Methylorubrum populi: one gene and its partner. The protein of the gene in region 2 interacts with the protein of the main gene of each other region in a pairwise test. Links are inferred from orthologs where the notes say so. Each region holds a gene or a part of one and is shown on either strand. Other genes may lie near its edges. The genes, in order: MPPM_RS13205 and dnaE.

The links.
Region 1: the proteins of dnaE (region 2) and MPPM_RS13205 interact in binary tests that used the Escherichia coli proteins (3 or more experiments, as listed by UniProt). The link is inferred for Methylorubrum populi from one-to-one orthologs.

Annotation. Positions count from the first base shown.
Region 1 is NZ_AP014809.1:2,882,089-2,885,357, forward strand. What follows is about bases 184-3,145. They hold MPPM_RS13205 (aminotransferase), read right to left. Parts: upstream 2,276-3,145; coding sequence 1,091-2,275; downstream 184-1,090. Other genes in these bases: MPPM_RS13195 (ABC transporter permease), read right to left, coding at 184-520; MPPM_RS13200 (DUF4112 domain-containing protein), read right to left, coding at 568-1,005; MPPM_RS28525 (hypothetical protein), read left to right, coding at 2,713-2,886; MPPM_RS13215 (MdtA/MuxA family multidrug efflux RND transporter periplasmic adaptor subunit), read left to right, coding at 3,044-3,145. In the rest of the region: more of MPPM_RS13195, read right to left, coding at 1-183; more of MPPM_RS13215, read left to right, coding at 3,146-3,269. UniProt on the Escherichia coli protein: Shows aminotransferase activity with methionine and histidine as substrates, and to a lesser extent also with phenylalanine.
Region 2 is NZ_AP014809.1:1,158,979-1,163,320, forward strand. What follows is about bases 308-4,342. They hold dnaE (DNA polymerase III subunit alpha), read right to left. Parts: upstream 4,030-4,342; coding sequence 508-4,029; downstream 308-507. Outside these bases: MPPM_RS05420 (lytic murein transglycosylase), read right to left, coding at 1-270. UniProt on the Escherichia coli protein: DNA polymerase III is a complex, multichain enzyme responsible for most of the replicative synthesis in bacteria. This DNA polymerase also exhibits 3' to 5' exonuclease activity. The alpha chain is the DNA polymerase catalytic subunit.

The DNA of each region.
Region 1 (3,269 bases), 1.7 Mb from region 2 along the record:
GGCAGCCGAGTTCGCGCCCCTCGGCCTTCACCCCCGCCCGTTCGGCCACGGGGCGGCACTGTTCATCGCTGAGCATCCAGGTCGGCGGCGAGGGCGCAGGGGTCGGCAGGTCCCGCATGTAGGTGTTGTCGGCGTAGGGGATCGGCGGCCAGAGTGCCCAGCCGTTCTCCTCGATCTCCTCGCGCGTCTCAGGGGCGCGGTAGTCGGTCTGGGCGAGGAAGCCGCCGTACTTCTCGTCCGGGTAGTCGATCAGGACGGGAAACAGCCACTCGCCCTTGTACTGCATCACGATCGGGCGATCGTTGGCGATGAGTTCGGCGAACAGGCTGAGTACGAACAGGACGGTGAAGATCACCGCCGACCAGTAGCCCCGCCGGTTGGCCCGGAAGTTCGCCAGCCGTCGCCGGTTGAGCGGCGACAGACCGCGGCGGGTGGCGGTCGGCAGGACCTGCATCTGCGGCGCGTTGCCCGGCGCGGTGACGGGCACCGCATCGGGTTCGGGTCGCAGGTGCTCGTTCATCGGCTCGAACCCTCAACTCGCCCTCAACTCGGGCGGCCGATGCCGGCTCAGTCGAGCCGGATTGCGGTGCCCTCGATCTCGCTCGGACGCAAGGCGCCCTTGCGCTCCAGATGGCGGCGCAGCAGGCGGACGTTGCGGCGGTTCGCCTTGAAGGCCGCGTCGAGCAGGTCGCCGGCCAGCGGCACCGAGCCCACGGCGCCGTCGAGGGCGACGTTGGCCATCATGCGCCAGACCAGCCAGCGCGGCGCGCCGAGCCGTTTCGCCTCGTAGACGATGTACGAGGCGATCGCCATGCCCGCGATGTCGCCGAGGACGGGGACGAGGCCGATCACCGCGTCGAGGCCGACGCGGCGGTTGATGCCCGGCAGGAGGAAGGCCGAGTCCATCAGGTGGGCGAGCTGCTCCAGCCGCTGGAGGCTCGCCTCCGTGCTGGTATCGGTGAGGCGGCGCAGCTGTGCCGCCCCGGCGGGCTCGCGATAGGCCATGCTGGGGGTCTGGGCGGAGGTGGTCATGGCGGGGGATGTGGCCCCGCCCCGGCCGCTTCACAAGGAAGCGGACCGCCGCGCCCGCTCAGCCCGCGCGAAATAATTCCGCCAACCGCTCGACCGCCGCGTCGAGGGTGGCGTCGGCCTTGGCGAAGCAGAAGCGGGCGAGGTTCTTGACGTCCCCCTCCGCGTAGAAGGCGCTGACGGGAATGGCGGCCACGCCGTGCTCGGTCACGATCCGCTGGCAGAAGGCGACGTCGTCGGCGGCGAGATCCGCGAGATCGACGGTGAGGAAGTAGGTGCCCGCGCTCGGCAGCACCGTGAAGCCGATCTGCGACAGGCCCGCCGCCAAGCGGTTGCGGGAGCGGGCGAGATCCGCGCGCATCCCCGCGAAATACGCGTCGTCCTTGCCGAGCCCGTAGGCCACGGCCTCCTGAAGGTTCGGCGGGGTGGTGAAGGTGAGGAACTGGTGCGCCCGCGACAGGACCCGCATCAGCGGTTCGGCCGCCATCACGAACCCGACCTTCCAACCGGTGAGGCTGAAGATCTTGCCCGCCGAACCGATCTTCACCGTGCGCTCGCGCATGCCGGGCAGGGCCATCAGCGGAAGGTGGCGCCTTTCGTCGAAGATCACGTGCTCCCATACCTCGTCGCAGACCGCCACCGCGTCGAACCGCCGGCAGAACGCGGCGAGAAGGGCGAGGTCGTCCACCTCGAACACCGTGGCGCTCGGGTTGAGCGGGTTGTTGAGGAGGACGAGGCGGGTCCGCTCGGAGAAAACCGCGGCGAGTGCGGCTTCCTCAATCCGGAAATGCGGAGGCTTGAGCGTGACGAAGCGCGGCACGCCGCCCGCGCGCCGCACCAGTGGCAGGTAGGCGTCGTACATCGGCTCGAACAGCACGACCTCGTCGCCGGGCCGCACCAGCGCCATCAGCGCGCCGGCCAGCGCCTCGGTCGCGCCCGAGGTCACCATCACCTCGCGCTCGGGATCGAGGTCGAGGCCCTGATGGTGCCGGTAATGCGCGGCGATGGCCGCGCGCAGCGAGGGCAGCCCCATCATCGGCGGGTACTGGTTACTGACGCTCTCCAGCGCCCGCGCCGCGGCGGCGCGGACATCGTCGGGGCCCTGACCATCGGGAAAACCCTGGCCGAGATTGATCGCACCATGCTCGCGCGCCAGCCGTGACATCACTTCGAACACCGTTTCCGGCAAGTCGGCGAAGACGGGATGGGCAACGGGGGAGGGGATGCGATTCGCGGCGGGATCCATGGGCGATGTCTTCGCAGAGCGACCGCGCCGCTCCAAGCGCCTTCCTGCAAGATGGAATCGGAGAGGAAACTTGCGCGCGATTGGTTTCTCCGTGTTCGAAGACAAGAGGTGTGCTGCGGAGGCTTGGCGGAAAACTTCGCGGCTCTATCGATGCGAGGTGCGTTCACGCACACGCGTCTGCGATAGAGCGATCGAATCGGGATTTTGCGGCGCATCGAGGGTGTGACGAATGTTGACGATCATCAGTCGTAAGCGCATGTTCACCCCACGGTCGGACCGGCCGCCGCACTGAAGGGACTTCGCCCCCTCGTCTCTTGGGTGTGGCAGGCCGGTCCGGTCGTCCTCATGAACAGGCCGCCGCTCGACACGGCGGCTTTTTTCATGTCCGGTCGGTCCGCGCGCTTCGCGTTGCCTCGGTCTCTCGCCATCGGCGGATCATGCGTCTGGGAACCTGTCTGCTGCTGGCCGTCCTGTCCGCCGGTCTCGGGCTCGGTCTGCGCCTCGTCCTGCCGGTGACGCCTGTCGATGAATCGTTTCGCGACGTGATGCGCCTCTATCAGTCGCAGGGCGAGCCGGGGCGCAGCAACATGCCGGAAACGTCGGCGCCGTAGGAACACCGCATTGCCAGGCGACGCTCGCCGGCCGTACCGAGGCGGGCCCGTCCGGGTGCCCTGATCTCGACGGGATCGGACTTCCGGCCGACGGACGCGTTCCTGCCAACCGGGCCGGTTCCGATGGCCGTGGACGACATCGACGAGTGTGTGAGGGATGAACGAGAGTTCGCCGATACGCAGGGAGACCGCCCGGGAGTACCGGACCGCGGATCCGGTGCCGACCGCGCCGGTTCGTCGGCGACGGAAGTTCGGCCGTTGGATGCTCGCGCTGCTGATCCTCGGCGGAGCCGGCGCGGTGGCCCATCGCACCTACGATGCGCGGCAGAAGCCGGCCGACGCGACGGCGCAGGCGCCGGGACCCAGCGGTCACGGCCGTGGCG
Region 2 (4,342 bases):
GGTGTTGCCGCCGCGCTTGGCCAGGAACTGGTCGAGCGAGAGCTTGAAGCTCTTCTGGCCTCGATCCGCCGAGATCGTCGCCGTGGAGTAGGAGGTGTTGGCGAGCGCCGCGAGCGCCGCCGGGCTGGCCCGGCCCTTGGCTTCGGCGATGAACTCGTCCTTCCAGGCCTCGAAGCCGGCGGCATTGTTGCCGCACTGCGCCGCCTGCGCGGCACCGGCCAGCCCCATTAGGGCGGCGGCGGCCGTCATTCTCAAACCGTGTCCGGTCATCCCACACTCCATCGGGCGGCGACCATGCGGCGCCGCGGCATTCGAAGGGCTTCGGCCGCTTCGCGGCGCCGGGCGAACTCCGCCAACCGGAGTTCCCACGCGCCACCTTGGGTTTGGCCGAACCTTACCTTGGCAGAATCACCGAGCTGTGGCGGCGATGAGGCACGAAAGGTTCTGTAACGCCAATATCCTGCGGAGGTGATCGGATTGGTTACCGGGGGGTTCGGGCGGGCCCCTTCAATTCACCTCGACCTGCACCACGCCCGGCACGGCGCGCAGGGCGCCCGCCACCTGCGGGGTCGCCTGATAGCGGTCCTTCAGACGGACCTCGACCTCGCGCTCGCCCCCGTCGAGGATCAGGATCAGCGAGACCTCGCCCTCCCCGCGCAGGGTCAGGCGCTGCTGCACCGAACTGATCGCCCGGTCGTCGCGCAGGAAGATCCGCATCCCCTTCTGGTGGCGGGCGGCGGCCTGATCGAGGGGCTCGGCGGTGGTGATGCGGGCGCGCACGTCCTCGCCCTCCAGGTTGGCCTGGATCGTCAGCACCAGCGGGCGGCCGGGTTCGAGGATGTCGCGGTACTGGTTCAGCCCCTCGGAGAAGATGATCGCCTCGAAGTGGCCAGTCTGGTCCGAGAGGATGACGATGCCGAGCTTGTTGCCGCTCTTGGTGCGCCGCTCGGAGCGGTCGAGCACCGAGGCCGCGATCCGCCCGACGCTGGCCGAGCCCGCCCGCACCGCGCGGCAGAAATCCGCCCAGGACTGAACCCGCAGCTTCTCGAGGATCGGCCCGTACTCGTCGAGCGGGTGGCCCGAGAGGAAGAAGCCGATGGCGTCGCATTCGCGCTTGAGCTTGTCCGTGTGGGTCCAGAATTCGTGCGGCGGGATGCGGAGCGCCACATCGGCGGAGGCGACGCCGCCGAACATGTCGGTGATGCCGGAGGTCTCGGCCTCGGCCGCGCCTTGGGCCATCTTCATCATCGGCTCGACCGCGGCCCAGGCCCGCGCCCGGTCGGGCTCGATGCAATCGAGAGCGCCGGCCGCGATCAGGTTTTCCAGCGTGCGCTTGTTGACGTGGCGCGGGTTGAGGCGCCGGGCGAAGCAGGCGAGGTCCTTGAACGGCTTCTCCCCGCGGGCGGCGACGATCGATTCCACCGCCGAGCGGCCGACGCCCTTGATCGCGGCGAGCGCGTAGAGGATGCGCCCTTCCTTGACGTCGAACACCACGCCCGAGGTGTTCACCGAGGGCGGCTCGACGGTGATCTTCAGGCGCTGCGCGTCCTGGCGAAATTCGGCGAGCTTGTCGGTGTTGTCGATGTCGAGCGTCATGGCCGCGGCCAGGAACTCGACGGGAAAGTTCGCCTTCAGATAGGCGGTCTGGTAGGTCACGAGCGCGTAGGCCGCCGCGTGGGACTTGTTGAAGCCGTAATCGGCGAACTTGGCGAGCAGGTCGAAGATCTCGTTGGCCTTGGCCTGAGTGATCCCGCTCTCCAGGCAGCCCTTCACGAAGCGGTCGCGCTGGGCGTCCATCTCCGCCTTGATCTTCTTGCCCATGGCGCGGCGGAGCATGTCGGCCTCGCCCAGGGTGTAGCCGGCGAGAACCTTGGCGACCTCCATCACCTGCTCTTGGTAGACGATGATCCCGAAGGTCTCCTTCAGGATCGGCTCCAGCATCGGGTGCGGGTACCAGCTCGCCTCGTTGCCGGCGTCGCGCCCGAGCTTGCGCTCGCAATAGACCGGGATGTTGGCCATCGGGCCCGGGCGGTAGAGCGCCACCAGCGCGATGATGTCCTCCAGGCGGTCGGCCTGCATCTCGCACAGCGCCTTGCGCATGCCGGCGGATTCCACCTGGAACACCGCGACCGTCTCGCCGCGCCCCATCGGCTCGTAGGTCTTTGGGTCGTCGAGCGGGATTTGAGCCAGATCGACCTCGATGCCGCGCTGCTTCAGCAGGTCGGTGCAGCATCGCAGCATCGTCAGAGTCTTGAGGCCCAGGAAGTCGAACTTCACCAGCCCCGCCTGCTCGACCCACTTCATGTTGAACTGGGTCACCCGCATGCCCGTCTTCGGGTCTCGGTAGAGCGGCACCAGCTCTTCGAGGGGGCGGTCGCCGATCACCACGCCGGCGGCGTGGGTCGAGGCGTGGCGGTGCAGGCCCTCGAGCTTCTTCGAGATTTCGATGAGGCGGGCGACGATCGGCTCCTCCTCGATCGCCTGCTGCAGCTTGGGCTCGCCCTCGATGGCTTGCGCCAGCGTCACGGGGTTGGCCGGGTTCTGCGGCACGAGCTTGGTCAGCTTGTCGACCTGCCCGTAGGGCATCTCCAGCACGCGGCCGACGTCGCGCAGCACGCCGCGGGCGAGCAGGGTACCGAAGGTGATGATCTGCCCGACCTGACGCTCGCCGTAGCGCTGCTGCACGTAGCGGATCACCCGCTCGCGGCCCTCGACGCAGAAGTCGATGTCGAAGTCCGGCATCGAGACGCGCTCGGGGTTGAGGAAGCGCTCGAACAGCAGGCCGAAACGGAGGGGATCGAGGTCGGTGATGAGGAGCGACCACGCCACCAGCGAGCCCGCGCCCGAGCCGCGGCCCGGACCGACGGGAATGTCGTGGTCCTTGGCCCACTTGATGAAGTCCGAGACGATCAGGAAGTAGCCCGGGAACTTCATCTTGACGATGACGTCGAGCTCGAACTTCAGCCGCGCGCGGTAATCCTCCTCCGAGAAGCCCGGCGCGGTGCCGTGCTGCTTCAGGCGCAGCTCCAGCCCGGCCTCGGCCTGGCGGCACAGCTCCGTCGGCTCGTCGGCGGCCACCGCCTGGACCGGCGCCTCAGCGGCCTCGGCGAGTGCTTCGGCCATGGGCGGGGCCTCGCCCGCGGCGACGCTGGCGAAGTTCGGCAGGATGGGTTTGCGGGTGCGCACCCGAACGGCGCAGCGCATGGCGATCTCGACGGAGGCCGAGAGCGCGTCCGGCAGATCGCGGAACAGCTCCATCATCGCCGCCCGCGTGGTGAAGGCGTGGCGCGGGGTGAGACGGCGGCGGCGCTCGTCGGAGACGAGGCGGCCCTCCGCGATCGCGAGCAGGGCGTCGTGGGCGTCGTAGTCGCCGGGCTTGGCGAAGAACGGCTCGTTCGTCGCGACGATGCCGAGGCCGTTGCCGTCGGCGAGCCGCAGCAACTCGCGCTCCACCGCGCGCTCGTCGTCGAGGCCGTGGCGCTGGATCTCGACGTAGAGGCGCTCCTCGCCGAAGGCCCCTTTCAGCACCTCCAGGCGGCGGGCCGCCTGGTCGGCGCGGCCGGCGCGCAGGCTGGTATCGAGCGGCCCCGTGAGCCCACCGGTGAGGCCGATCAGGCCGTCGACATTGCCCTCCAGGGCCGAGACGGCGAGGTTGGGAGCGGCGCCGAGCGGACCGTCGAAATAGGCCCGGCTGCCCAGCCGAAGCAGGTTGCCGTAGCCGGTCTCGTCCTGGGCGAGCAGCACGATGTTGGCGCAGCCGGCCTGCGGCATGCGCGCCATCGGATCGGGCGCCTCGAAGCAGACGGTGAGTTGGAGGCCCGCGATCGGCTGGATGCCGGTGCCGGCGGCCTTTTCGGAGAATTCCAGCGCGCCGAACAGGTTGTTGGTGTCGGTGAGCGCGAGCGCGGGCTGGCGGTCGGCGGCCGCCGCCTTGACGAGGTCGGCGACCTTCACGCCGCCTTCGAGCAGCGAGTAGGACGAATGAACGTGGAGGTGGACGAAGCCGACCTCTTTAAGCGTGCGCGCCATGAGGGACCCTGTTCGGATCCCCCTAAGATCGCCGTTCAATGCCTTGCGAGTCTGTCACCGGCACGCCGCACCGCGGGCGATATCCACCGTTCTTCGAACCCGGCGTCGTCCAGACGGGTGATCCGGTGTGAAACCACCCGCCTGATGACATTTCCTGTGAGCAACGCTTCCGGCACCGGAACAAAGCGCGCTCGAACGCGGACCATTAATGGATCGGCGCCAAGGCTACCGCCCAGAGCGCGACCGCACCGAAGAGCAGGCCGAAGGCGGTGAACTCGACGACGCTGGTAAGGAACACGCGCTTGGTCATGGC